Regions from separate parts of the Mammaliicoccus lentus genome, predicted to be linked through region 3. Evidence: riboswitches for the same ligand, from Rfam matches in the RefSeq annotation. Region 3 holds a riboswitch; each other region holds the start of a gene.

Region 1 (7,429 bases), 1.1 Mb from region 3:
AACCAGTGTAAGTGATTTTAGAAATTAATTCATGGCTTGTAAAGATTTTACCAACGTCTTTACCTGAACCATTAACGTATTGTATAACATCTTTATCAAAACCAGCTTCATGAGCTAAATCTACAAATTTCATTGTTGTTAATGGTGTATCTTGTGCAGGTTTACAAATAAATGTACATCCTGCTGCTAGAGCTGGCGCTGCTTTTCTTGTCATCATTGCTGCTGGGAAATTCCATGGTGTAATACTTGCGACAACACCCACCGGTGCTCTAGTAACGATTAATCTTTTATTATCTACATGCTCTGGTATTGCTCTGCCATAAGTTCTTTTAGCTTCTTCAGCAAACCATAAAATGTAATCTGTAGCATACTTTACTTCACCTTTTGATTCTTTTAATGGTTTACCACTTTCTTTAGTCATAATTAACGCAATTTCTTCTTCTTGTTCTAAAATGAGCTCACGCCATTTATATAGAAGTGCACTTCTTTCGTGAGCTGTTGTTTTTTTAAATTTTTGAAAAGCATGATGAGCATTTTCAATCATTTCGTTAATCTCTTCTTCACTATTATTGTTCAAAGTTTCAATAATTTCTTCCGTAGCAGGATTTCTAACATCAAATTGTTTCTCACTCATTTTCACAACCACCTTTTCATATTATTTATAAAAAAAGAAAACGCTACTATTATTGTAGCGTTTTCTGCTTAAGGATTAAACTTTTCTAACTCGTCCATTATTCTTTCTAGATCTTCAACACTGTATTGGAATCTTCCATGGAATACAAATTTATTGAAGAAATGTTGTAATTGTTGTTCACCAACAAGCACTTTAATATTTGGATCTTGTGAGTAATTACTAATTGTGGCTTCATCCACTTCATCAGGATGGAAATAGATGATTGGTGTTGGCGTATATTTAAGTTCGAGTTGTCTTTGTAATTCTTCAGATGTTTCGTCCACTTCTTTAACTTTATCAGTATAATCATGAAATGCAGCTGATTTTTTACTAGCTTGTTTTTCAAGGAGTAAAGTTTGTTCTTTTTTAGGATTTAAATCCAATGTTTCAAACACTTGCCCAAGTACAGGGAACTCACTAAATTGCTGTTCAGTTATACCATGATATATATGGCCGTTTACCAAATTAGAGTCAATAACATAAATACCAGTTCTCGTTAAAACAATATGATCGATTTGATGTACCTTACCTAAAGGATCTTTAGGTAAAAAGATATTTGCCATTATATGCATATCTTCAGGTCTTATTCTTCGTTCATTAACAAGTTGATCACGGAGATCTAATAAATGTCTATCAGTTATATATTCTCCTTCATTTTTCGAAAATATTTTTAATGAGTCAATTTCTCTTTCTTTTTGAGAAATTTCAACTTGATGCTCTTCTTTTTGTTTAGATAGAACCTTTTTGTTTTCTACTCGTTCATGGTCCAATTTTTCTTTGTGTTCAGATTTAAGTGACTCATTTTGCTTCTTATGTTGTTCCTGAACTTTCGCCAAAGAATTCTTTCTTTGTTTTAATGAAACAAAGAATAATATGATAAATATTATCGCAATAACGACAGCTGCGATTAATCCATAATGAATCGGTTCTAATTGACTCATATTTGCTGATCGCTCCCTTTCTTATGTATTACATCTATTATAGTAAATATTATAAATAAATTCAGTATATATCTTCAATATTCTTCTCTAATTTAAGCATTATTTTTTGATTTTTTAAATACTTCGTACATTTCTATAGTTAATACACACTTTATTAGTAAATTAAAATTCTCAGATATCTAAGAATATATATAAAAAGAATCTCACCACTAGATCATATAACTAATGATGAGACTCTTTTTTAATACTGATTTTACTTTTAGGTTTATTTATTTACTAAATCTTTTAATAATTCTACTTTATCTAATTGTTCCCATGGTAATTCTACATCAGTTCTACCAAAATGACCGTATGCTGCAGTCTTTTTATATATTGGTTGTCTTAAGTTTAGCATTTGAATAATACCTGCTGGTCTTAAATCAAATAATTCTCTTATTTTTTCTACTAGTACATTTTCTTCAACTTTACCAGTACCAGCAGTGTCAACAGCAATTGAAACAGGTTGTGCTACTCCAATTGCGTATGCAAGTTGAACTTCACATTTATCAGCTAGGCCGCTAGCTACGATATTTTTAGCTACATAACGAGCCGCATAAGCACCAGATCTATCAACTTTAGTTGGGTCTTTACCACTGAAGCAACCTCCACCGTGTCTAGCATAACCACCATATGTATCAACGATGATTTTTCTACCTGTTAAACCTGCGTCTCCTTGTGGCCCACCAATAACAAATCTTCCAGTAGGATTAATAAAGAATTTTGTTTGATCATCTAATAATTCCTTAGGAACGATTGGATATATAACATGATCTTTAATATCTTGTTGAATTTTTTCTAATTCTATTTTTTCATGATGTTGTGAAGAAACAACAATAGTATCTACTCTTAAAGGTTTATCATTTTCGTCGTATTCTATTGTTACTTGTGTCTTTCCATCTGGACGTAAATATTCTAAAGTGCCATCTTTACGTACATCAGTTAATCTTTTTGACAATTGATGAGCTAGATATACTGGTAACGGCATATATGTTTCAGTTTCATTTGTAGCATAACCAAACATTAAGCCTTGGTCTCCAGCACCGATAGACTCAATTTCACTATCTGTTAAATCGTCTCTATCTTCTAAAGCACAATCAACACCTTGAGCAATATCAGGTGATTGTTCATCGATAGCTGTTAGTATTGCCATTGTTTGGAAATCATAACCATACTTCGCTCTAGTATACCCTATATCTTTTACAGTCTCTCTTACTACTTTCGGAATATCTACGTATGTTGAAGTTGATATTTCTCCTGAAATTAAAGCCATACCTGTAGTTACAGTTGTTTCACAAGCGACTCTCGCTTTTGGATCACCTTTTAGTAATTCATCTAAAATTGCATCAGATATTTGGTCGGCAATTTTATCAGGATGTCCTTCTGTTACTGATTCGGATGTGAAGAGTCTTCTGTTTTTTGACATAAAAAATCTCCTTTAGATTATGTTGTACGGTCTCTTCCTCAGTGCAAATAAAAAGTGCCTTCTCTCTATAAAACAATAGAGAGAAGGCACACTCGTGTCCATTCGCTCTTATCGTTCAGACAATATTGGTCTGCAAACGGTTTGGCACCTTCCTTTCATTTAGAAAGAGGTTGCTGGGTTTCATTGGGTCCATGTCCCTCCACCACTCAGGATAAGAGAATCCGTCAGAAATGATAATACTAAAGTTTTAGAATTATGTCAATGAAACACGAAATAAATATTTTGTCATAAACTTTTAACAATAAATTCGTTTATTAGTATAGACTATTTATCTCAATGTGTTATACTAATTCCATGAAAATGCTTACAAAATAATTTTTAGACATGGGGGTCGTCATTTATGGCAATACAGTCAATTACAGAATCAATCGAATTAACTAATCTTCTTAGCAAAGAAACAACTTTAAAACAACTTTCTAGATCTGAGTTGTACAAACACATTTTAGAATCAGGTGAAGGTGTGTTAACTGAATCCGGAGCTATTAGAATGGAAACTGGTAAATACACAGGTCGCTCACCTAAAGACAAATTTATTGTTAAAGAAGAAGACACGGAACAAGATATAGATTGGGGTTCTATAAACCAGCCTATTTCTGAACACAGTTTTTTAAATTTATATGATCAAGTTATTGACTATTTAAACCAAAAATCACAACTTTATGTCTTCAACGGATATGCGGGTGCCGATGAATCTACTCGTTTAGATTTACGTGTTATAAACGAACTACCTTGGCATAATTTATTTGCACAAAATATGTTTATCCGCCCTGAAACAAAAGAAGAGGCTTTAAATATCAATCCTAATTTCACAATAATAAGTGCCCCTGGTTTCAAAGCAGACCCTGAAAAAGATGGAACAAACTCTGAAACATTTATTATTACTTCTTTTAAACATCGTGTAATTTTAATTGGCGGAACAGAATATGCTGGAGAAATGAAAAAAGGTATTTTTTCAGTTATGAATTACCTTCTTCCTAAAAAAGGTATCATGAGCATGCACTGTTCTGCAAATGTTGGATACAATAATGACGTTGCTTTATTCTTTGGTCTATCTGGAACAGGAAAAACAACTTTATCAGCTGATCCAAACAGAAAATTAATTGGTGATGATGAACATGGTTGGAACGAAAATGGCGTATTTAATATTGAAGGTGGCTGTTATGCTAAAACTGTAAGTTTAAGCCAAGAAAAAGAACCTCAAATATATGATGCTATTCGTTACGGTACAGTCTTAGAGAATGTTGGTGTGCAAAAAGATGGTACAGTTGATTATGACGACACAACATTAACTGAAAACACACGAGCTGCATATCCAATTGACTTCATTGATAATATCGTACAACCGTCAATTGCAGGTCATCCAAATACTATTATTTTCTTAACAGCTGACGCATTTGGTGTGTTACCACCTATTTCAAAACTTGATAAATCTCAAGCTATGTATCATTTCTTAAGTGGTTTCACTTCTAAATTAGCTGGTACAGAAAGAGGCGTAACGAGCCCTCAACCAGTGTTCTCAACATGCTTCGGTTCACCGTTCTTACCATTACATGCAACAGAATATGCTGAGTTACTCGGTAAATTAATTGATGAACATGGCGTAGACGTTTACTTAGTAAATACAGGATGGACTGGCGGAGAATATGGTGTTGGTTCTAGAATGGAATTAAAATATACTCGTTCTATGATAAGACGTGCAATAAGCGGAGAAATTAAAAACTCCGAATTTATTCAAGATGAAATATTCGGTTTGAATATTCCTAAACATGTAGCTGGCGTACCTTCAGAAATTTTATATCCTCGTAATACTTGGGTATCTCAAGAAGCGTATGATGAAAAAGCTAAACAACTTGCAAAGGACTTTAAAGAGAATTTCTCTAAATTCGGTGAAGCTTCTGAACATATTCAAGAAGAAGGCGGATTTAGTTATAATCGAATTTAATCTTATATTAGAGAAAAACTGAGTTCATTTATTTATGGCTCAGTTTTTTTGTTCACATAAATTCATCCAATTTTGTAGTTCGATTAAAGTTTCTTTTTCTGTTTGAGGTCTAAAAACGTGACCTTCCCCTTGTTTATAAATCGTTTTGTGAAAGACGGTTTCTTTTATTAAATGTTGTTCTAAGTGGTAAGCCATTTCTATTCCTACTTGAGCATCCTCATCTCCATGAATAATTAATATAGGAGGGCTGTCTTCACGAATCATTTTAAGCGCATCACGCCTTTCATAAGCTCCCGGTTGCTTCTTAGGGTGACCTACCATACGACGCAGCATTCCTCTCAAATCAACACGTTCTTTATACATCATAAGCATATCTGTTACCCCGCCCCATATAATATAACTAGATGCTTTTACTTTTTGATACGTAAGCAGACCTTGTATTCCACCTCTTGAAAAACCTATCATATGAATAGGTGCTTCTGGATATTTTGATTTTAAAATATTAATGCCGGTAATAACATCATTTAAATCATCACCACAAAACTCATCTCTTCCTTCGCTACCGTTACTTCCTCGATAATATGGTGCAAAAACAAGTGTATTTGGATTTTTAAATTGAGCCATTCTACCTGGTCGAACTCTACCTACTTGACCCTTACCACCTCTTAAATAAACAACAATGCGTTTCACTTTGGCATGGGGAGTCATGAGCAAGCCTCTCACTTTTAAGTCATCTACTGAATAAGTAACTTCTTCAGTGTAATGATTGTTAAAAAATATAGGCATTCTTTTTCTATTTAAGAAATCCAAGTTCATACACCCTTTCTAAACATGTTAATATTGCTTTACCTTTAAGTAAAAAACTTTTATCTTCTTCGTTGACTTCATTTATATTATCTACAATTATAGGACCATACGTCTCTAAATAATCATTTTTTTCGAATATTTCTTCAACATTAACAATATATACATCTTTATCAAATGGAATTTTATCATGGACGATATATGAGGCAATAAACATGGCACACTTAGCTTTAGCGCCCGTTTCTTCGTATAATTCTCGAATAACTGCTTCTTTATTCGTTTCATTTTTTTCAACTTTTCCACCAGGTAACTCTATACCTCTTATTTTATGGTGTGTTAGAACAATTTGATTGTTATATATAGGTATCGCTAATACATGCTTTGCATGTTGGGCTTCTATTTGTTCTTTAAATTGTAGATCAACAAACAATCCATTTGGATCTTTATAACGCATGATACACGACCTCTTTCATTGATTATGATAAACTGTATATATATTTTATTAGAAAGGTAGAAACTATTGAAAAAGTTAATTTTTACAACCCTTGTTATGACAATTACTCTTATTCTAGCAAGTTGTAGTCAACAAGGTCAAAATAATTATAAAGATAGCTCAGATGCTATTGAATCTTTCCAGAAAAACATTAAGAAAATTGATACTCATTCAATTCATTCTAAAAATGTAACGACGGTTGATTATCAAGATAAAAAGATAAAATTGAATCAAGAATCGTACGGTCGTACTAATCACCACGATAAGCTAGCTTTCAATATCGAACAAGAAAGTAATAGTAAAGCATTTAAAACGATGAACAAAAGTATATATGTTGACTCAAACAAACTCAAATCTTCACCTAAATCTAATTACTTAAATTATCATACACAAAATGCAGAAGTTGATTATTATCAAAAACTTGGTCAAGATTGGTTTGATTTAACAACATTTAACCAAAGTTTACTAAAACCTATTGAAGATGATATCAATTTAGAAGATAGAACATTGTCTTACGAAGGTACAGGTAAAGTTATGAAATACTTATATGATTTTGGTTATAGCCAATCACCTTTAATTGACCAAAATTCATTAAGTAATATAAGTGATTTAAAAATTAAAAAAGGTAACTTTAAATTATCATTCCAAAAGAATAAAAGCTTGCCTAAACAGCTTACATTTGACATAGAAGCTACTGGAAAAATTAAAAATGAGAATATTAAAATCCACATGAAACAAACGACAGATTTCTATAAATTTAACAGCACAGATGTGAAGCCATATAAAAATTTAACAAACAATCAATATAAATAGGAGCTTAGCAATGAAAAAATTATTTATTAAGCTAATTCGATTATATCAAAGATATATTTCGCCTCTTACGCCTCCAACATGTCGCTTTCATCCGACATGTTCTAATTACGCTATAGAAGCAATTTCCGAATACGGCGTTCTCAAAGGAACTTGGTTGGCTATTAAAAGAATACTAAAGTGCCATCCATTTCACCCAGGCGGTTTTGATCCAGTACCAACTAAAAAAGACCATAAACATTAA
Region 2 (7,429 bases), 220 kb from region 3:
GTTATCAAATCTTTCTTGCGTTGTTTCAGCAACTTTTTTATCTTTTTCAGTTACTTTATCTTTAAAGATTTCAAAGATTTTTTCTGCTCCTTCAATATTTGCTTTGAAGTCATATAAATCTGTATGTGAATAAATTTCTTCTTCACCAGTTATTTTTGAACTTGATACTTCATTTAATAAATCGATAGAACCTTGCAACATTAATTTTGGTGTTACGTCTACAGTATCAACTTTTGCTCTTAACTCTTTTACATCTTTAAGTAATTGGTCTGCAACAGGTCCCATATCTTTTGTAGAGTTTTCTTCCCATAAAGTTTTTTCTATTTTATGATAACCTGACCATTCGTTTTCCTTTTTCTCTTCCTTCATATCAGCTAAGCGCGCATCAATTTTAGGATCCAGTTCGCCAAAACTTTCCGCTACTGGCTCTGATCTTTCATAATACATACGCGCTTTTGGATAAATCTCTTTAGCTTTTTCAACATCGTCAGCTTTAACAGCCTCTACAAACTTTTCAGTTTCAGTTAAAAATGTATCTAATTGTTTCGTTGTGAAATCTTTATATGCTTTTGTTTCTTTAGAAAAATCAACTTTCGTAGTTTCTTTCGTTTCTTTATCACTATTAGTTTCCTTTTTCTCATCATCATTACCACAAGCAGTTAATATTAAAGTACTTGCTAAAAGTGTTGTTGCTATTCTCTTCATGATTGGATTCTCCCCACCTAATTGATATTCATTATCACTCTTTTAATTTATTCCTATCTTTACTATTAGTCAATAAGAAATTTCAATAAAATGTAAATTAAATTGAGGGTAATCAAGGTAAAAAAGCATAAAAAAATAGGCTGGGACATTTATTTATGTCCCAACCTGTCCAAACATTTCATATTAGTCTTGTTCTTGTTCTAATATTTCTTTCGTTTTAGCATCAATCGTAAATTCTGTTGTGTCTTTATTTCCTTCTTTTAAGTCAATAGAATAAACAAGTTTACCGTTTTCTCTACTTAATGACCATTCTTTTAAATCTCCTGATGCTTTATCTTGAGCTACTTTTAAAGCATCTTCGAATTTAGCTGCATCAGATAACTTAAATGTTTTGTCATTGTCGTCGTCATCTTCTTTTTCGTTTTCAACGTTAGTAACAGAATTATCTTCCGCATTAATCAAGACTTTATTTTCATCTTGTCCATCTAATAATTCAACTTTATAACTCCACTCACCAGTTTCTTTTTCGAATGATATGTCTTTCAAACCACCTTTTTCTTCTTTTTGAGCTGTTTTAACTGCTTCTTCAGGTGATACTTTCACATCATTCCATTTTACAGTTTTTTCAGTTGCTTTATTATCAGATTTATTATCTGACATTGTAGAATCATCTTTATTGTCATTATCTTGACTGTCATTTTCTTTTTCAGTTTGTTCTGATTTTTGATCTTTTTGATCGTCTTTCATATCGTCGTCATCATTATCATTTCCGCAAGCAGATAATACTAGACCTGAAGCTAAAAGTAATGACATCCATTTAAATTTCATAATTATACCTCCTCAAGTTGATTACTATTTATATATTCACAGTTTCTTAATATTTTAAACATTTATTTATTTTATTAGACAATTATTGAATTATCAGTTATATTAATAGAAACAATAAAATAGCTCGTAAGTCTTATTAAGAGTAGGCGGAGGGAATTGGCCCGATGAAACCTCAGCAACAGGCGTAAGTACTGTGCTAAATCCAACAAGTATCAACTTGAAAGATAAGAAGATTCTCTAAACAGCTCTTCTTAATCTTAAGATGAGCTGTTTTATTGTTACTAAAACATTTAGGAGGCAATATTATGAGAACAAGAGACGACATTTTATCAGAATTAGTGGAGTTAAAACAAAACCCACCACAAAGTTTTTCAGGATCTATGTATAAAACAAATAAAAAAAATGCTTTGATTGGTGAACTGGTGGATTTAGAGAATGAACAAAATCCTGAACGCTATAAGCATAAATCACAATTCAATGAGTTCGATATTCATATTACGATTACTAAAAAATAATTAAAAACCCCGCTAGCGTATAAGCAGAAATCTTTATACGTTAGCGAGGATTTTTTATTTACAAAGGATTAAATAAATATTTGAAGATACTCAGGCTAACCTTTTAATGTTTCACCTTCTGCTTCTAATATAATTTGCATTGCTACTAATTTAGCAATATGATTACCACTTGCAGCAGAATCGATAAGTTGTGAAGGCATTGCACCATTTGTTTCACCAGCTACAAATAACCCTGGAATAGAAGTTTCTCCAAAATCATCTTTTTTAATACCTCCATTTTCATCTCTTTCAATTTGAAGTTCTTCTAAAAATGAAAATTTTGTATCCCATTCAACTGATATAATCGCACCATTCCTAGAAATTCTAGTACCATCTTCATATATCACTTCATTTATCATTCCATCTTCATGTTTAAATTCCGATACTTTACCTTGAACAAGCTTTATATTTTTCTTTTTTAAAAATGATTTATCATCTTCGGTTAATTCTGAAAAGTCTTGTGAACTTATAACTAAATCATTAGTCCAATTGCTAACTAATTTAGCCATATGCATCACTAGTTCTGGAGATACATCTACGAGTAATGATTTATTTCTTAATTCATAACCGTCACACCAAGGACAGTAAAATGCAGATTTTCCGTAAATTTCTTTCACACCTTTTATATTAGGTAATGTCTCTCTTAATCCAGTACATAACATAACTTTCTTAGCTTTGTACGTTTCATTTTTCGTTTTCACTATGAAAGTATTGTCTTCTTTAGCAATCTTTTCAACTGTATCTTGCACGCGCGTTACATCTTCATATTTATCAACATCCGATTGTGCTTTTTCCCTTAATTCTTCTGGTGTTACACCATCTTGTGTTAAAAACGCATGTGAAGTCTGTGTCACTTTATTTCTCGCATTATCATTATCTATTACCAATGTTGTTTTTAAAGCTCTTCCTAAAGTTAAAGCACTCGCTAATCCAGCTGGACCTCCACCTACTACTATACAATCAAACATATTTATACCACCTTTTTCACATATATTAAAGAGTCTTAATATCTATAGTTAGCTGTTAAAAAAAGATTTAATTTACATTAAATCTTTTAACGTCTTCGATTTTAAAGATTTCGTCATTTCATCCTCCGCAGAGTTTAAAATAGATTGAACTTTACATTCCGGACCATGATTAAAACTATCTTCTATCATGCTTCTATGACCATCGATTGCAGTAATGATGTCATATATTCTAATGGTTTCCCAATTATTCACTAAATAATAACCACCCTTAGCACCAGAAGCTGATTTAATCACACCAGCTTTGACAAGTTGAGTTAAAATTTTAGATAAATACGTAACAGAAACATTTAGCACGTCAGATAACCTCTTTACAGTTACAGGCTGATTATCACCATTGCTTATTAAATATAGTAATGAATGTAAAGCATAATCTGTACCTTTAGATATCTTCATGTTACACCTCTGTATTATAGATATTGTGTGTCTATAATATCATATATATTATTATTGTCTATAGATAAGCTTAAGGATTTAAAATTTATATTTTATTCTAACTATATGAATCCTCTAATAAAAACCAATTTTTAGCGTAATATAGCAAAAAAATTTTATTGACATACGAGTAAAGCTGTTACATATTTATATATAGTAATGATAATGATTATCATTAACAAAGGAGGATATTATATAATATGAAAAACCTAACTAAATTATTTATAGTTACACTAGCATCCATCATATTGATGGCAGCTTGTGGAAGTAACAACTCAGAAAAATCTTCTGAAGCTAAAAAAGATAATGAGACAGTAAAAATCGAACACGCTATGGGAACAACGGAGATTAAAGGAAAACCAAAACGTGTTGTTACGTTATATCAAGGTGCAACAGATGTCGCCGTTGCTTTAGATGTTAAGCCAGTGGGCGCTGTTGAGTCTTGGACTCAAAAACCAAAATACGATTACATAAAAGAAGACTTAAAAGACACTAAAATTGTTGGTCAAGAGCCATCACCTAACTTAGAAGAAATTGCTAAATTAAAACCTGATTTAATAGTAGCTTCTAAAGTAAGAAACGAAAAGCAATATGAACAACTTTCTAAGATTGCACCGACTATAACTCATAATACCGTATATAAGTTCAAAGATACTCTTGAAATGATGGGTAAAGCTCTAGGTGAAGAGAAAAAAACAGATGAATTATTAAAAAATTATAATGAGAAAGTTACACAATTCAAAAAAGATGCGAAAGGAACATTCGGAGATAAATGGCCTGTTTCAGCTTCCGTTATTAACTTCAGAGCAGATCATGCTCGTATTTACGCAAGTGGTTATGCTGGCGATATTTTACATGATTTAGGTTTTAAACGTCCCGAAGAACAAGAAAAACAAGTTAGTAAAGGAAAAGATATTATTCAGTTAACGACTAAAGAAAGTATTCCCCTAATGGATGCAGATCATATCTTCATATTTAAAAGCGACACATCTGCTAAGGATGCGAAGTTGGCTGAAAAAACAAAGGAAGAATGGACTTCTAGTAATCAGTGGCAGAATTTAAAAGCAGTCAAAGAAAACCATGTTTCAGATAATATCGATGAAATTAATTGGAACATGGCTGGTGGTTACACATCTTCACTTAAATTAATAGATGATTTATACGATAAATTAGACATTAAAAAACAATCTTAACTTTTAAGGAGCTTCATTATGTTACTTAAACCGCAGTACAAATTATTGCTCTCTAGTTTATGTCTGATCATTATAACAATTTTAAGTTTAACAATTGGAAATACGCTTGTATCACTACCTCAGTTGATACAAGCGTTGTTCCAATTTGATAGTAAAAACGATATTCATACTCTAGTTTTTGAATCACGTTCTTCTAGAACTATAATTGCTTTATTAACAGGAGCTTCGTTAGCCGTATCAGGATTGTTTATGCAAGTATTGACCCGTAACCCTATTGCATCGCCAGGACTTTTTGGAGTTAATGCTGGGGCTGTATTTTTTGTTATTGTTGGTTTAACTCTATTTAGTATACAATCCTTTCAATTCTTAATTTTTCTATCTTTCTTCGGTGCAATTTTAGTTACTATAATTGTGGTTACCCTTGGTATGTTTAAACAAGCACGCTTTTCACCCAAGCGAGTTATTTTAGCAGGGGCTGCCATTTCTGCATTATTCAGTGCTTTCACGCAAGGTATTATGATAATGAATGAAAGTAATTTACAAAGTTTTTTATTTTGGTTAAGTGGTTCCGTATCAGTTCGTAATATATGGGAATTTCCATGGGTGATACCAATTATCTTTATTACGCTTCTAATTGCGTTTTTTATGTCCGCACACTTAAATATTTTAATGACTAGTGATGATATTGCTAAATCGCTTGGACAAAAAGTTATATTAACAAAACTCACTATAATTTTAATCATCAGTATTCTTGCTGGAATATCAGTAGCAATTGCGGGTCCTATCATGTTTGTTGGTCTAATAATACCTAATATCAGCAAAAAATTATTGCCACTAAACTATAAATATTTAATACCATTCAACGCTATAAGTGGCGCTATACTCATGTTGTTATCAGATATCGTTTCCCGTATTATCATTGCACCATTAGAACTACCAATTGGTGTTATCACAGCAATAATCGGCGCGGTTACACTTATATATATTATGAGGAAGGACGTACAAAACATATGAATGAGACACTATCTAAACAAGACACAAATCGTTTAATCAGCGCATTAATACTATTATTAATACTGTCATTCATAAGTTTAATGTCTGGATCAACATTCATTTCACCCATAAAAATTATATCTTATATCTTTAATCCTATTGAAAGTCCAGACCAATTCACAATAGAAGTACTACGTTTACCACGTATCATTCTTGCTATAGTTGCGGGTGCTGCTTTAGGTGCAAGTGGTCTTATTTTACAAAATATTTTAAAGAATCCAATTGCATCACCTGATATCATTGGGATTACAGGAGGGGCCACTTTTGGTGCAGTATTGTTCGTCGCCTTTTTAACTCATATAAGCATCATATGGTTACCGTTATTTTCTTTAGCAGGTGCCATGCTGACTATGATATTACTTCTCTATTTTCAACAAAAAGGAAACATTCAAGCTACAACTCTAATCATAGTCGGTATAGCTTTACAAACATTGTTTGCTGCACTCGTTAACGGAATCCTTGTTATGACTAAACAACTTTCAGCATCGAAAGCTTATACTTGGATTATTGGTAGCTTGTCTGGTGCGACTTTTGAAAACAGCTTAATGTTAGGGACATTTTTACTCTGTATACTACCTTTACTAATCATTATTATTCCGAGAATGAAAATCTCTCTGTTGCATGATGATATTGCAACAGGTCTAGGGCTTAGAGTCAATCAGACAAAATTATTACAAATGTTAATCAGTACAATTCTCGCTGCATCTGCTATTAGCTTTGTAGGTAACATAGGGTTTGTAGGTTTAATTTCTCCACATATAGGAAAAACATTAATAAAAACCAATTACTTTAAACGATTATTAATGTCAGCAATTTGCGGTGCAATATCTATTGTTATTGCCGATTTAATAGGTCGAACAATTTTTATACCGAATGAAGTACCCGCAGGTGTTTTCATTGCTGCATTCGGGGCACCTTTCTTTATATATTTATTATTAACAACAAAAAAATTATAAATTAAATTTGATATTATAATTTATAAAAACCCTTAAAATCATTTGATTTTAAGGGTTTTTATTACAGGCTATACTCTTTTAATATTATAGATATGAAGTTCTCTCACTAAAAATCTTCTAATTGTTCAAATTGCGACATATATAAGTCTTTATATTTACCGCCTTGTGTCATCAGTTCATCATGGCTACCCATTTCCTTAATTTGTCCTTGTTCTATAAATACAATTCTATCTACGTGTCTAATCGTACTTAATCTATGTGCAATGATTAATGATGTTCTTCCTTGTGACAGATTTTTGAATGCTGACTGTATTTTATTTTCTGTTTCTACATCTAGAGCACTTGTTGCTTCGTCTAATATAATGATTGGTGGGTTTTTCAAGAACATTCTCGCGATTGAAATACGTTGTTTTTGTCCACCTGAAAGTTTCGTTCCTCGTTCTCCGACAACTGTATCTAAGCCAGCTGGTAATTCATCTACAAATGATCTTAATTGCGCTTGGTCGACAGCTTCATTGATTTCTACTTCTGTCGCGTTTAAGTTACCATATATTATATTATCTCTTAACGTTCCACCAAATAAGAATACATCTTGTTGAACAACACCAATTTGTTTTCTTAAAGATTCTAATGTATAAGATTTAATATTTTTATTATTGATTTTAACTGCACCTTCTATA
Region 3 (7,429 bases):
ATATTTGCGTTGTTACTTTAGTTTCAATAACTTCACGTAATTGACGTTTAACGCCTTCAATTGGCAATGCAGAAACAACTGGGTCTAAGAAACCATGTATAACTAATCTTTCAGCTTCTTCACGAGAAATACCTCTACTCATTAAGTAGTATAGTTGAGTAGGGTCTACTCTACCTACTGATGCTGCGTGTCCTGCAGTTACATCGTCTTCATCAATTAATAATATTGGGTTTGCATCTCCACGTGCTTTTTCAGAAAGCATAAGTACACGTGATTCTTGTTGTGCATCTGCTTTTGTTCCACCGTGTTTAATGTAACCAATACCATTGAAAATAGATGAAGAACTATCTTTCATTACACCATGTTTCAAGATATGACCATTTGATTCTTTACCATATTGAATAATTTGAGTTGTGAAGTTTTGTTTTTGCTCACCACGACCAACTACTACTGTTTTTAAGTTACAGTTTGAACGATCGCCCATTAAGTATGTTGTATTATCATTAATAGTGCTACAGTCGTTCATTAAACCTAATGCCCAGTCGATAGTAGAGTCTGCTGCTGCAATACCACGACGGATTATGTGTCCAGTGAATCCTTTATCCATGAAATCAACTGTACCGTAAGTTATTTTAGAATTAGCTCCAGCAATAACTTCAGATACGATATTTAATTGATTATCGTTAGAAGAAACAGTTGATAAATAGTTTTCAACGTATGTTACTTCTGCACTTTCTTCAGCCACAATGATAGCGTGATTGAAGAAACTCGCATCGCTATCGTCATGTAATACTACATATTGGATAGGATCTTCTACTACTACATTTTTAGGAACGTAAACGAATACCCCACCATTAACTAATGCAGCATGTAGTGCAGTTAATCTATGCTCATCTACTTTAACAGCATCTGTCATAAAATATTTTTGAACTAAATCACTGTTTTCAATAAGTGCAGTTTTTAAATCTTTAATTACAACACCTTGTTCAGTTAATTTATCATCTACTTTTGTAAAAGCAGGTGTATTATTATGCTGAACGATTAGATTTTTAGCATTTTCAGTATCGATAATTTTTTGAACTGATTCAGGTAATTTATCGATAGACTCAAATGTATCACTTTCAACAGTGTGAGATTTGAAAGAATCAAAATCCCATCTGTTTATTTTTGTTTTATCTGGTTTAGGCATTTCTAATTGTTCTAACTTTTGAAAACTGTCTTTACGTAAATCAGTCATCCATTGTGGTTCATTTTGAGATGCTGAATAATTTACTAAATCTTCAACGCTAATGTTTAACTTTGTTTCAGTTGCCATTTATACTCCTCCTACTTGACTATAATTCTTATATATTATTCAGCGTTAATTGTTTCGTCTTCAATATCAAGCTCTTCTTTAATCCATTCATAACCTTCAGCTTCAAGACGTCTCGCTAATTCTTCGCCACCTGATTTAACCACGCGACCTTGCATCATTACGTGTACGAAATCTGGTGAAATATAATTTAATAGTCTTTGATAGTGAGTGATGATTAAGCAACCAAAGTTGTCACCACGCATATTGTTAATACCTTTAGATACTACTTTTAATGCGTCGATATCTAGACCTGAGTCAACTTCGTCTAAAATACCGAATTTAGGTTCTAACATCATTAATTGAAGAATTTCATTACGTTTCTTCTCACCGCCAGAGAAACCTTCATTTAGGTATCTTTGAGCCATGTCTTGATCCATATCTAATAAATCCATTTGTTTGTCTAATTTCTTGATGAATTGCATTAAGTTGATTTCATCGCCTTCTTCACGTTTAGCATTGATTGCAGAACGTAAGAAGTCAGCGTTTGTAACACCAGAAATTTCTGATGGATATTGCATTGCTAAGAATAAACCTGCTTGAGCACGCTCATCAACTTCCATTTCTAATACATCTTCACCATCTAAAAGGATTTCACCTTTAGTTACTTCATATTTAGGGTGACCCATAATAGCTGATGATAAAGTTGACTTACCAGTACCGTTAGGTCCCATGATTGCATGGATTTCACCTTGTTGTATTGTTAAGTTTACTCCTTTAAGAATTTCCTTGCCTTCTATTTCTACGTGTAAATCTTTGATTTCTAATTTTGATGCCATGTTTATTTCCCTCCAGAGAATTTATTCACATTTTAAAAAGATAACCCTACATTATCTTTTCTAGTTTATAATAATTTTAATGTAACGTCAAAGTTTGTTATGTTTCTTTACTCTTATTATTATAACGTAGTTATATAGGCAATCAAACACTTACGCTCACTTTTTATTATAAAACCCTATTATTACAAGGGTTTAAGTGAAATATTTTTTAAATGATAATAAAATGATTTCATTCTCAATTTATAAATATTCTATTTGAAAGGCCTCAGTAAGCATTTTTTATTTTTTTATAATATAATTATAATAATTAGAGATATAAATTTAGGAAGGATTTTAAATATGAAACGATATGAACAATTTTCATTTGTAATTAGTGCGATATGCGCTTTTATACTATTACTCAATCTAGTCAATGTTATTAATTTGAGCAGTTTAATAAATACTTTACTTACTATTTTAACGATAGTTACGATAGCCACATTTAATATTAGAAATTCTAAATTTATCGGCTTGATTTTATATGCTATTGCCGCTTTAATGCTTGTATTGTACCTTGCAAACGAATTATTTTAGAATAATTTTAAAAAATCAGGAAAAATTCTACTGAAAAAAGAATTTTTCCTGATTTTTGTCTTCAATTATATTTTATTCATATATACGAAAAGTTTGTCCTGATTGTATTCCTTCTATACTTTTCAAATATGCCTTTGCTGCTTTACTTGCTGGTACTGCGTTAAAACCTTTAAAGAAATCACCATAATCTTCAAGCGCTTCTTCGATTACATTAGGACTGACGTTATTAATTCTTAAATTCCGTTTTAATTCAAAGGCAGCAGATTTAACAAATGCTTCTATACCACCGCCGGCCATCGCTGAAGAAACGCCCCCTTTTATTGGATCATCCATGATAACGCCCGTAGTCAAAGTAAAGCTTCCTCCATCATTTATATAATGTTGGCCTATAAGTACTAAATTGATTTGTCCCAATAGCTTACTTGTTATAGCTACCTCATTTGATTCTGGTGTTAACTCACTTAAATCATCAAAATTCGCTGCTCCTGCAGTAGAGACTACAGCATCTATATTTTCGATTTGTTGAAACATGAGTTTGATATCCTCTATGTTTGTCATATCCATTTGGTAATCACCTGAATTACGTCCAACTTTTATGACTTCATGACCATTTTCTTCTAATTCAGTTACAACGGCTGAACCTATCGTGCCATGTGCTCCAACTAGTATTATTTTCATGTTTATCCACCTTTGTTTTAAGTCTTAAATGTAGTTTATTAAACCAACAAAGTAAAAACAAGAAAGATGCATAGCGTAAATCATGAGACGTTTAACCAAACTATTTAGAATAAAAAAAGCCCGAGACATATATAAATGTCCCGGGCTAATTCTTATATCATTATTTTGCTTCTATTACGGCACCATCGTATTTTTCTTTGATGAAGTCTTTAATTTCTTTTGATTGTAAAACTTTCATTAATGCTTTAATTTTTTCATCGTCTTTATGACCTTTTTGTACTGCGATTAAGTTAGCATATGGTGAATCTTTACCTTCAACTGCGATTGAATCTTTTAATGGATTTAACCCTTGTTCAATTGCATAGTTAGAGTTGATAATTGTTGCGTCACCTTCATCTGCTTGATAAGATTTTGGTAAAAATTCAGCTGCTTGTTTGTTATTGAATTTTATATCTTTTTTATTTTCAGCGATATCATCGAATGTAGCATCTACTGGATCAACGCCATCTTTAAGTTTAATTAATCCTTCTTTTTCAAAGAATGATAAGAAACGTCCTTCTTCAGCTGGGTTATTAGATACATATACTGTTGTACCTTTTGGTAAGTCAGTTAATTTTTTATACTTCTTTGAATATACTGCCATTGGTTCGATATGTACGTTACCTGCAGATTCTATTTTGTAACCTTTATCTTTAGATTCAGTTTCTAAGTATGGTGTATGTTGGAAGAAGTTTGCGTCTAATTCACCTTTATCTAATAATTTATTTGGTGTTGTGTAGTCATTAATCGTTTTAATTTCTAACTTGTAGCCTTCTTTTTCAAGAATTGGTTTAGCTTCTTCTAATATTTCTGCATGTGGTGCTGGAGATGCACCGACTTTAATCGTTTCTTTTTTATCTTTATCTCCGTCTCCTCCGCCACAAGCGGCCAATACAACTGTCAATATTGAAACAAACAATAGTCCTAGAACTTTTTTCATTTTAAGGCACTCCTTTAACGTTTATCAATTTTCTTAACAATTAAATCTCCAATAAATTGGATAACAAATACAATAACTAGTATTAATATAGTAGAAACTAGGATTACATCATTTTGATTTCGTGTGAAACCAGTTAGATATGCTAAGTTACCTAATCCTCCTGCACCGATAACACCAGCGATTGCTGTAGATCCTACTAATGCAATTGCAGTTACAGTTAGACCTGATACAAGTGCAGGTAATGATTCTTTAAGTAATACTTTTCTCACAACTGTCCATGTGTTTGCACCCATAGATACAGCCGCTTCTATTACACCTTTATCTATTTCTTTCATGCCAATCTCTACTAATCTTGCGTAGAATGGCGCAGCTCCAATGATTAAGGCTGGTAGAGCACCTTTCGGACCACTTATTGTACCAAGTAAAATATCAGTAAATGGTAGCAACAATAGTATAAGTATGATAAATGGTATTGCTCTAAATAAATTCACTATAAATGAAACAATTGAATAAAATACACGAGAACTTTTAGATGTTCCTTTAGATGTTAAGAACAATAACGTTCCTAGTATTAAGCCAAACACTAGTGTAAAAACTGTTGAAATGACGGTCATGTATAAGGTCTCGTATAACGCTTCCCATACAGCGTCCCATCTCACGTTAGGCATTGTTACCATTTCAGTGATTATTTCACCAAATGACTTATTCATTAATACCCACCTCAACTTTCACACCAAGATTATTTAATTCTTGTTTAATCTGGTCTTTAGAATAGTTTCCATCAGGCAGATGTACAATCATATGCCCAAAAGTACCGTTTTGAGTGAGTTTAACGTCGCCTTCAATGACATTAATATTTACGTTATATTCTTTAATCACTTTGGCTAACACAGGTTCTGAACTAGTTCCACCTACAAAGTTCAGCTTCCATATTTCACCTTCAGGCTGTTCTTTCTTGAAGTCTTGCAACGTTCTTTCTAAATCGTCTGCTTTCAAATCATCCTTAACAAATCTTTGCGTTACATGTGTTTGAGGATTATTGAATACATTGATGACTTCTCCTTCTTCGACAAACTTACCATTTTCCATTACTGCAACATGATCACAAATCTTTCTTATAACGTGCATTTCATGTGTGATAAGTATAATTGTTAAATCCAGCTCTTTATTGATGTCTATCAATAAATCTAGTATTTCATCTGTTGTTTGAGGGTCAAGGGCACTCGTAGCTTCATCACATAATAATACGTGTGGATCATTTGCTAAAGCTCTCGCGATTCCTACTCTTTGCTTTTGCCCACCAGATAATTGAGATGGATAAGCATTTTCACGACCTTCTAATCCTACTCTTTTGATTAACGCTTCTGTCTTTTTATTAATCTCGCTTTTAGAGACACCTGCGATCTCTAACGGAAAAGCAATGTTGTCTTTAACTGTTCTAGACCAAAGTAAGTTAAAATGCTGGAATATCATACTTACTTTTTGTCGTTTTTTTCGAAGTTCTTGTTTTGACAATTTACCTATATTCGCACCATCTACTATAACTTCACCTTCAGTAGGGGTTTCTAACCCGTTAAACATTCGAATCAAGGTACTCTTTCCAGCTCCTGAAAAACCGATTACGCCATATATACTTCCTTTTTCTATATTTAAGTCAACATGGTCAACAGCTTTTATGTCACCTTTTTTTGTCTTGAAAGTCTTTACGACCTTATTTAACTCGATCAAATCTGTTGCCTCCTAATCCTTAAATTAAAAACGCCTCACTCTAATGATTAGAGAAAGGCGTTATTAATTGTCTTTCTCTCATCTCCAAAAGTTTACACTTTCTGTGAATTGGCACCATTTCATATTTATATGACGGTTGCCGGGCTTCTAAGGGCACATCCCTCCACCACTCTTGATAAGAGCTATTACGTATTTAATTAAATTCATACTATCACGATAAGTTTTTATCGTCAATAACTTTTTGAATATTCTCAACTATATACGGAACTGACTGAAATGCATAAATTCTTTTTATAACTTTTTCTTGTTTCATTATAAATAGAACTGGTACGGATTGTATTTCATATTCTTCACAAAATTCCGGATAAAAGTTTAAGTCACATTTGTTTATAGGTAGTTTTGTCATTTCGTTGGCAATATCTAGCATGCGTTCTGAGATTTTACACGTTCCACATGTTGGTGTATAACCGAATAACAAATGTATATCTTCATTAAAAAGCTTGTATACATCGTTCGATATTTCTGTGCGTTTCATGATAACGATACTTCCCTTTCAATACAAAGTCGTGATTAACTTCAAATCCATGATAGTTTAACACATTCGCTAAATATTGTCTTGGGCAACGTGCTACCTCAGTAAAAGTTGAATCTATATAAATATGATGACTTTCACTCACATATTTTTTGAACCATTTTCTTATGCGTTTACCTTCTTTATCTTGATCGACTAATATATACACTTGTTTACCATAAATTTCATCTAAAAGTTCGTCCATTTTTTCGACACCCATTGTACCGTGTGTGCAAATTACGTGAACGGGTTCATTTAATACTTCTTTCACTCGCTTCTTATCTGAAATACCTTCTACGATTATTACTTTTTTAATCATCGCCATGGCCTTCACCTTCTACAAATGAATAATATTATATTTTTACTTCTCAATGAGATTATGCTAAAAAACTCCATGATACTACTGTACCGTGGAGTTTGTTGTATTGCTATTCACCTATCATTTCACTATACGCATCAGCATCTAATAAATCATCTAATTGTGATTTATCAGTTAATTCTACTTTGACCATCCAAGCTTTGTCATAAGAAGATTCATTAACGTATTCAGGACTATCTTCTAATTCATCATTTACTTCTACAACTTTACCAGAAAGAGGTGCATATAGTTCAGAAACTGTTTTTACAGATTCTACACTACCGAATGAATCTCCACTAGTTAATTCGTCACCTTCTTCTGGTAACTCAACAAATACGATGTCCCCTAATTCAGATTGAGCGAAATCAGTAATACCGATTGTAACTACATCGCCATCAACTTTTACCCACTC
Region 4 (7,429 bases), 1.4 Mb from region 3:
ACTCGTTAGAAAACCAAGTAGTATGACTAAGAAATTAATTGAATGGTTCTTAGTTGCTGTATTTCCAGCAAACGTATATATGGCACAAAAAAATATACCGTTAAATGGGAAACAATTACCTACATGGGCTTTATGGGGTAGATTACCATTACAATATGTACTTATTAAAATCGTTAGAAAAATGTAATTAAAAAGGAGTGAAACAGAGATTTTTTGAAAAATTAAATCTCCGTTTCACTCCTTTTTTCTATTTTAAACATAATAGTGTATTTTATTAATCTTCTTTAAATATTACATTCCATCCATCTTTTTTCGATAAGAATTCAGTTGCAAGTCGTTGGGCACCTTCTAATGAGTGGCTTGCTGCCCAACCACATTGTACTTCATTACATGCTGGAACTTCTGTAGCTTGCTCAACATCTTTTAACGTTTTTTCTATAATATTTAAGACATCATCATAATCGTCATGATTTATAAATGAAGCGTAAAAGCCTGTTTGACAACCCATTGGGCTTACATCTACAACATTATCAGTATGGTTTCTAATGTTTTCAGCCATTAAATGTTCTAAAGAGTGTAAAGCGGGCATTTCCATATGTTCTTTATTTGGTTGTTTAAAACGAATATCATATTTGTGAATAACATCTCCATTTAAACCTTCTTTAATTCCCGCAAGTCTTACAAATGGTGCATCTACTTTAGTGTGATCTAAATTAAAACTTTCTACATTCATCTTTGTCATGAAGATTCCTCCTTTGATTTCGGCATCATTATATCAAGTAAATTTTGAAAAAACAATAAATTCAGATTTCAATTACTTTCTTTATGTGTTACTTTATAAGATAATAAAATAAATTATTCTGAAAATGGAGTGATGTGTATGGAGAGATTAAGAGTCGTCCCATACGATAGTATATGGCAACATCTTTTTTTAGAAGAAAAGAAATATTTACAATCGTTATTAAAAGAACATAGCATAAATATAGAACACATTGGATCTACAGCTATCCCAGGGTTATCAGCTAAACCTATCATTGATATTTTAATGGTGGTAAAAGATAGTGAAACGATAGATGATTATACAAAGGAATTATCTGCACTAGGTTACGAGTCTAAAGGAGAACGAGGCGTTATTGGAAATCGTTATTTTAAAAAATATAATCATAACGGTGATGTCTCTCATCATTTACATATCTATGATGAAGACAGCCCACACATATTGAGACTTATTTCTTTTAGAGATTATTTGAGAACATTTAACGGCGAGAGAGAACGATATAGTCGCCTTAAACATGACTTATCTATAGATTTTCCAGCGGATAGTGTAGAGTATTATCAAGGTAAAGATAGTATGATTAAAGAATTTGAGAAAAAGGCTGAAAAATGGTACTTAAACTCAAATGATGCGCTCGCAAAACATTGACATATCCGAGTGTTAAAGTTAGAATTAAAACAATTTCATACGTATTATCAAGAGTGACTGAGGGAAAGGCCCTTTGACGTCCAGCAACCTCCCTACATGGAAAGGTGCCAAATCCTGCAGTGTTCAACTGAGAGATAAAATTTCGATTGGCGCATTTCCTAACTAAGGAGTGCGCTTTTATATTGGAAAGGTTGTATAGTGAATGAGCAATTTATCGCAAAATATTTTAAATTATATTGAACAAAATAAACACTTATATTTGTCTATGAGCCATCAAATACACGAACGTCCAGAACTAGGTAATGAAGAAGTTTTTGCTTCAAGATTGTTAAGTGATCAACTGAAAAATCATCATTTTAAGATAGAGAAAAATATAGCAAAGCATCCGACTGGATTTATAGCTACATATGACACGAAAATAGAAGGTCCAACGATATGTTTTTTAGCGGAATATGATGCATTGCCAGGCTTAGGGCATGCATGTGGACACAATATAATCGGTACTTCGAGCGTTTTAGCAGGTATTAGTTTATCAAAAGTTATTGACCAAGTGGGCGGTAAAATAGTCGTGCTTGGTTGTCCAGCAGAAGAAGGCGGGGTTAATGGTAGCGCTAAAGCTAGTTATGTTAAAGCGGGTATTATAGACGATTTAGACATTGCACTTATGGTACACCCTGGCCATGAGACGTATGTCACAGTGCCATCATTAGCAGTAGATGTATTCGATGTAAAGTTTTATGGAAGGAGTGCTCACGCGTCTGAGAATGCTTTTGAAGCGATTAATGCTTTAGACGCTATGTTGTCCTTCTTTAACGGTGTAAGTATGTTGAGACAACAAATTAAGAAAACAGATAAAGTGCACGGTGTAATATTAAATGGAGGTGAAGCGGCAAATATTATTCCTGATTTTACACATGCAAGATTTTATACTAGAGCAACCTCACGTAAACATTTAGATGAACTGACTGATAGAGTTCGAAAAATCGCTGAAGGAGCTGCATTGCAAACTGGTTGTAAGTCAGAAGTAAGACCAATACAAAACGGTGTAAATGAATTTGTTATTAATAAACCTTTAGATGAATTGTTTAGAAAACATGCAGAATCTTTAGGAGAAGATGTTATAGAAGATGATTTTGGTTTTGGATCAACAGATACGGGGAATGTAAGTCATATCATACCTACTATACATCCACATATTAAAATCGGACCATCTAATTTAGTTGGTCATACGAAAGAATTTTGCCAAGCTGCAGCAAGTACAATGGGAGATAAAGCATTGATAAGCGGTGCTAAAATATTAGCATCGATGGGATTAGAATTAATAGAGAACGTACCCCTTAGAAATGAGATTATCGAGCATCATCAAACATTAAGGGAGAACTTATTATGACAAAAGCCTATCATAAACCTTTATTATTAACACTTAAAGATTTATATGAAGATAATATTATCTATAATTCGAGGCCATCCTATGAAGATAATCCTTGGTTAAAAGCCGAAGAAGATCAATCTAATTTTTTAACAGCTAGAGAATTGGTTATTAGTAAAATGCCAATGATTATTCATGAAGCATGTTTAACAAAAAGGATAGAAGATTTGTTAAATCTAGTTGGAGAAAAAGTGCCAGACAATATACATCGTTTTAAAGATAAAGAAAGTTACGAACAATTGATACAACAATTAACAAATAAGCGTAATAAAATATTCTTTCAATATATTCATGGAGAACATTTATGTGATAAGGACGATTATGCTATATATAAACCAAAGTTTATAGACTTAAACAATAAATCGAAATTATCACAGTGGACTAAAGGAAAGTATTTACCTAGACGTGAATGTGTTAGTGTTAAAGAATATGAAGAAGAAATTAAAAATTGGGAACTACCTCTTGTATTAAAGCCGGGAGATGAATTACCGACAGCAGGTGGGTATGGGGTTATGATATGTTATACTGAAGATGATCTAAAGAAAGCAAATCAAAGAATTAAAGAAGCTACTGAAACAGAACATATTATTATAGAACAATTTATCGAAGAGGTAGACAATTATTGTGTGCAATATGTATATAGTGAAGATACTGGTATCCAATATATAGGGGCAGTTAAACAATTAACAGATGACTACGGATTTTATAATGGTAATGTTAATTCAGACGAAGTACCACAAAGCGTTATAGATGCAGGATATGAAATTATGCAAAATGGTGTTGAATATGGTTATAAAGGTGTTTCAGGCTTTGATTTACTGATAGATAAAGAAGGAAAAATATATGCCATAGATTTAAACTTTAGACAAAATGGTTCAACGAGTATGCTTTTACTTAAAAATAGATTAAAAGATGGTTTTCATAAATTTTTAAGTTACCATGCAAAAGGAGATAACGAACACTTTTATAAAGTGATTGAAAAATATGTTGAAGATGGCCATCTTTATCCACTCTCATTCTTCGATGGGGATTGGTTTGGAAAGAATAAAGTAAATGCAAGATTTGCTGGCATATGGCATGCTGAAACAGAATCTAAAGCACTTCAATTAGAACAAAAATTCCTTTCTGAACTCTACGATGAATAGCATTTAAAATAATTATGGAAATTAAAGCAAATTTTCATTGACTTATAGCTTTTAAATATACTATATTTTATTGGTATTAAATATAAAGAAGAGGGTGGTATAACAATGGCTATCCAGGATATGTCTATGTTCAAACAAATATTAACGAAAGAAAAATTTTACGTTGTTCTAACAGATAAAAGAATTTTAAGAGATGCAGATACAAATACTCGTTTAATTTGGTCAAAACAAGAATACGCAGAAAAGTATTTAAAAGAAACTAACATTACAACATACGAAAAAGTGATGGAATTAGATCTAGACCGCTTTGTAACTTATGAAATGGACGATATATTAGACGAAGGTGACCGATTCATAGTAGACCGTTATGAAGAATTTTCAGGTACAGAAGTCGAAGCGATAAGATTTATCGAACAAATCATGAGTGAGTTAGATGATATTCGTATTGAAGAATTTGCTGAAGATATTTGTAATGAAGACTATGTATACGGGTTAACAGTAAAAGGGCAAAAGCAATTTATTATCGTTTCAGAAGAAGACAGCAGCTTACCAAATATGATGACAGTATGGAGTACAAGAAAACTTGTAGAAAAAGTACATCACAATGACTTTGAGGAATATGACATCATCGAAGTAGAAACTGAAGTATTTGAAGAATGGCTAGAAGATTTAAAACAAGATAATATTGCATTAGGTGTGAACTTAAAACCGGGAATGATTGGTACAGTTACAGATCCTAAAGTAGTATTAAACGCGATGCCTTGTTAAGGGAATAAAATATTAATTTTAGACTTTTGCTAAATAGCAAAAGTTTTTTTTTATGCCTTGAATAAGTTGGTAATAATTAAATTAAATAAATTAAAGCATTGTTGTAAAAGAGCTTTAATTAGATTAAAATGTAAAATAATGTAAAAAAAGTTTAAGATTGAAATAGTAGAAAATTATGCCACTAAAGAGCTTCTACATAAGGTGATAATAATGTTTAAATATATGAAATTACGCATATTAAGGTTACAACTATTTATAGCATTTATCCTTTTAACGATAATTGCTCTATTGCATTTATACAATGCTTATCAAACTTATGGTATCTATGTACTATTAGAAAACACACCATATACACGATCTTTATTATTTGATGGGTTTAGTGCTTTACAAACGGTTTATCTATTGATTATGCCTTTAGCTGTATCCATAGGTGTAAGTGATATTTTTATACAAGATCGTAAGCAACATTTATTACATCATGCTTATATGTATCATGTGAATAAGTCAGTAGATATAAAGGTGATTTTATACTCAAGTATTATTGCTTCGCTTCTTGTAATAATCCCTTTATTAATGAATATTATAGGTGAATTTTTAATATTACCTAATATATCGCCAGAAAGATATACTAATAATCTAATAGGAATTCATAGCTCAAATACATTAAGTGTACCTTTATACTATACAATGCCATTATTATATATCTTATTATATATTTTATTGGCTGGTATTTGGGGGGCAATAATGAATATATTTGGGATAACTCTTTCTATATATACGAATAATAGAATTTTGGCAATGATTGGTCCATTTATTTTTCAAATTTTATTGATTATATTAACAAATTTATCATATAAACCATATGTAGTTCCTCCAATATATTTCTTAACGGGACGAACGGAATTCATGTACTTCGAATTTTTACCGATTGTCTTGACTTTCATATTGTTTATCAGTTTATCAATTTATTTCTATATAAGAGGTATGCGCAAATATGAACTTGATTAAATATCGATTTACATCATTGATTAATACAAAATTTCTAGCGTGGCATATTTTATTCTTTGGATTAATGATTATCTATCAGAAGGGAAACGTCGGGTATTTTCCTTCTGATGATTTTCAATTTACAAATTTATTATTAAGTAAGTTTACGCTTACTTATGTTGTTCTACCAATATTAACTATTATGACGATTGTGTTTTACCGAAATGAACTTGTTCATAAAGTGTTTATTGGATATAGAAATTATTTAAAGATAGATGTGTTGTTATATGTCGGTTTTATATCTTTGCTAATAAGTATCGAAATGATGTTGGCAAGTATGGTTGCTATGAACTTTCAACTTCAATTTAATATAGTGTTTATTGTAACAGCTTGCTTGATGATAGTAGGGAATTTTACGATTTCATTATTGTCACTTACTTTATATTTAAGGTTTTTTAATCGTGCAATATCATTATTACTTGTAAATGTGCTTGTGCTTTTAGATTTTGTCATAATGCAAAGTGGAAAATGGAATTGGTTAATTCTTGATTCAAAGAAATTATTTTCAATTTCTTGGTCGTGGATGATATATCAATTGTTATTTATAGTGTTTGTCTATTTAATTGTTGAATGGACTATTATGAAAAAGGAAATAATGTGATGAATATTCTAAAATTTACTGTTGGTATTATACAAAGTTTATGGAAAACGTTCATGATTATATACGGAATATTTATTTTGGTACTAATGCTATTCAGACCATATTTAAGAGATGGTTTATGGAATTTTATTTTTCGAGGTAACAATGACATTGAATTGAGTATGCATTTATATAGAATACCTGGGTTGTACATAATGATTATGTTTCTTGCCATATTTTTCATTTATCGCTTTATACATGTTCTTTATCAATATTACATTGTAGAGTGGCAAATGCTATTAAATATTAAGGGAAGATGGATGGTTCTTATCATCATATCATTCATTATGAGTTTAATTTATATTCTAGGTATATGGTTTACCATTTCTGCTATTGACGGAGAATTTTCGCATAATGTAACTCACTTATTGAACTTAATAATAAGTGTTTATTTCTTAATGATTGTATTTATTTGGAGTTACATTGCTTATAAATTTTATATAAGCTTTTTAATATCGTTGATGTGGATTATCGCCACAACAAGATTTGATTTAGATTTTAACATTTTAAATACATCTTTATTTTCAAGAATACAAGGCGTTTCTTACACAAATTTTATATGTTGTGTGCTATCTATTGTTGTGGTGAATATGTTATTGGTCTTTGAATTAGGACGTGATCATCACATGAAATTTCAAAGAGGTGATGATGAAGTATGATTAAATTAATAGATGTATCAAAAGAACACCAACGCAATCAATTGCTTAAAAATATTAATTTAGAAATTGAGCGTGGAAAAGTTTATGGATTTAAAGGACGTAATGGTTCTGGTAAGACAATGCTTTTAAGGGCGATATTAGGATTGATTAAAGTTGATGGGCAAGTAATGATTAATAATGAACCGCTTAAATTTGGCTCAAAATACCCTCTTAAAGTCGGTGTATTTATAGAAAAACCAAGTATTATAACTGAATTTACGGCTTTAAAAAATCTTAAATTAGTAGCTGCATTAAAAGGAATAACAGATATCAATGAAA

The links. A riboswitch is a leader RNA that binds a small molecule or an ion and turns the genes downstream of it on or off. The one in region 3 is predicted to bind S-adenosylmethionine.
Region 1: linked by a shared signal. The riboswitch ahead of metK (methionine adenosyltransferase) and the one ahead of ACNMOQ_RS10625 (methionine ABC transporter ATP-binding protein) in region 3 are both predicted to bind S-adenosylmethionine.
Region 2: linked by a shared signal. The riboswitch ahead of ACNMOQ_RS11765 (hypothetical protein) and the one ahead of ACNMOQ_RS10625 (methionine ABC transporter ATP-binding protein) in region 3 are both predicted to bind S-adenosylmethionine.
Region 4: linked by a shared signal. The riboswitch ahead of ACNMOQ_RS03785 (M20 family metallopeptidase) and the one ahead of ACNMOQ_RS10625 (methionine ABC transporter ATP-binding protein) in region 3 are both predicted to bind S-adenosylmethionine.

What each region holds. Positions count from the first base shown of each region.
Region 1 covers NZ_OX344834.1:1,064,696-1,072,124, reverse strand. The annotation lists gene ACNMOQ_RS05370 (NAD-dependent succinate-semialdehyde dehydrogenase) at 1-634, opposite strand, end outside; gene ACNMOQ_RS05365 (nuclease-related domain-containing protein) at 703-1,614, opposite strand; gene metK (methionine adenosyltransferase) at 1,880-3,076, opposite strand; SAM riboswitch class I at 3,182-3,294, opposite strand; gene pckA (phosphoenolpyruvate carboxykinase (ATP)) at 3,477-5,078, shown strand; gene ACNMOQ_RS05350 (alpha/beta hydrolase family protein) at 5,118-5,888, opposite strand; gene ytkD (RNA deprotection pyrophosphohydrolase) at 5,872-6,336, opposite strand; gene ACNMOQ_RS05340 (DUF6612 family protein) at 6,403-7,188, shown strand; gene yidD (membrane protein insertion efficiency factor YidD) at 7,199-7,429, shown strand.
Region 2 covers NZ_OX344834.1:2,364,730-2,372,158, forward strand. The annotation lists gene efeO (iron uptake system protein EfeO) at 1-705, opposite strand, end outside; gene ACNMOQ_RS11760 (PepSY domain-containing protein) at 889-1,533, opposite strand; SAM riboswitch class I at 1,664-1,764, shown strand; gene ACNMOQ_RS11765 (hypothetical protein) at 1,839-2,048, shown strand; gene ACNMOQ_RS11770 (NAD(P)/FAD-dependent oxidoreductase) at 2,144-3,055, opposite strand; gene ACNMOQ_RS11775 (RrF2 family transcriptional regulator) at 3,128-3,508, opposite strand; gene ACNMOQ_RS11780 (ABC transporter substrate-binding protein) at 3,748-4,740, shown strand; gene ACNMOQ_RS11785 (FecCD family ABC transporter permease) at 4,759-5,754, shown strand; gene ACNMOQ_RS11790 (FecCD family ABC transporter permease) at 5,751-6,749, shown strand; gene ACNMOQ_RS11795 (ABC transporter ATP-binding protein) at 6,856-7,429, opposite strand, start outside.
Region 3 covers NZ_OX344834.1:2,145,108-2,152,536, forward strand. The annotation lists gene sufD (Fe-S cluster assembly protein SufD) at 1-1,315, opposite strand, end outside; gene sufC (Fe-S cluster assembly ATPase SufC) at 1,351-2,130, opposite strand; gene ACNMOQ_RS10605 (hypothetical protein) at 2,470-2,703, shown strand; gene ACNMOQ_RS10610 (short chain dehydrogenase) at 2,776-3,381, opposite strand; gene ACNMOQ_RS10615 (MetQ/NlpA family ABC transporter substrate-binding protein) at 3,542-4,360, opposite strand; gene ACNMOQ_RS10620 (methionine ABC transporter permease) at 4,375-5,070, opposite strand; gene ACNMOQ_RS10625 (methionine ABC transporter ATP-binding protein) at 5,063-6,088, opposite strand; SAM riboswitch class I at 6,164-6,270, opposite strand; gene ACNMOQ_RS10630 (thioredoxin family protein) at 6,300-6,623, opposite strand; gene ACNMOQ_RS10635 (toprim domain-containing protein) at 6,580-6,984, opposite strand; gene gcvH (glycine cleavage system protein GcvH) at 7,088-7,429, opposite strand, start outside.
Region 4 covers NZ_OX344834.1:789,710-797,138, forward strand. The annotation lists gene ACNMOQ_RS03770 (DoxX family protein) at 1-187, shown strand, start outside; gene ACNMOQ_RS03775 (S-ribosylhomocysteine lyase) at 275-742, opposite strand; gene ACNMOQ_RS03780 (GrpB family protein) at 881-1,423, shown strand; SAM riboswitch class I at 1,465-1,564, shown strand; gene ACNMOQ_RS03785 (M20 family metallopeptidase) at 1,626-2,813, shown strand; gene ldmS (L-aspartate--L-methionine ligase LdmS) at 2,810-3,997, shown strand; gene ACNMOQ_RS03795 (DUF2750 domain-containing protein) at 4,103-4,765, shown strand; gene ACNMOQ_RS03800 (hypothetical protein) at 4,988-5,773, shown strand; gene ACNMOQ_RS03805 (hypothetical protein) at 5,760-6,413, shown strand; gene ACNMOQ_RS03810 (hypothetical protein) at 6,413-7,111, shown strand; gene ACNMOQ_RS03815 (ABC transporter ATP-binding protein) at 7,108-7,429, shown strand, end outside.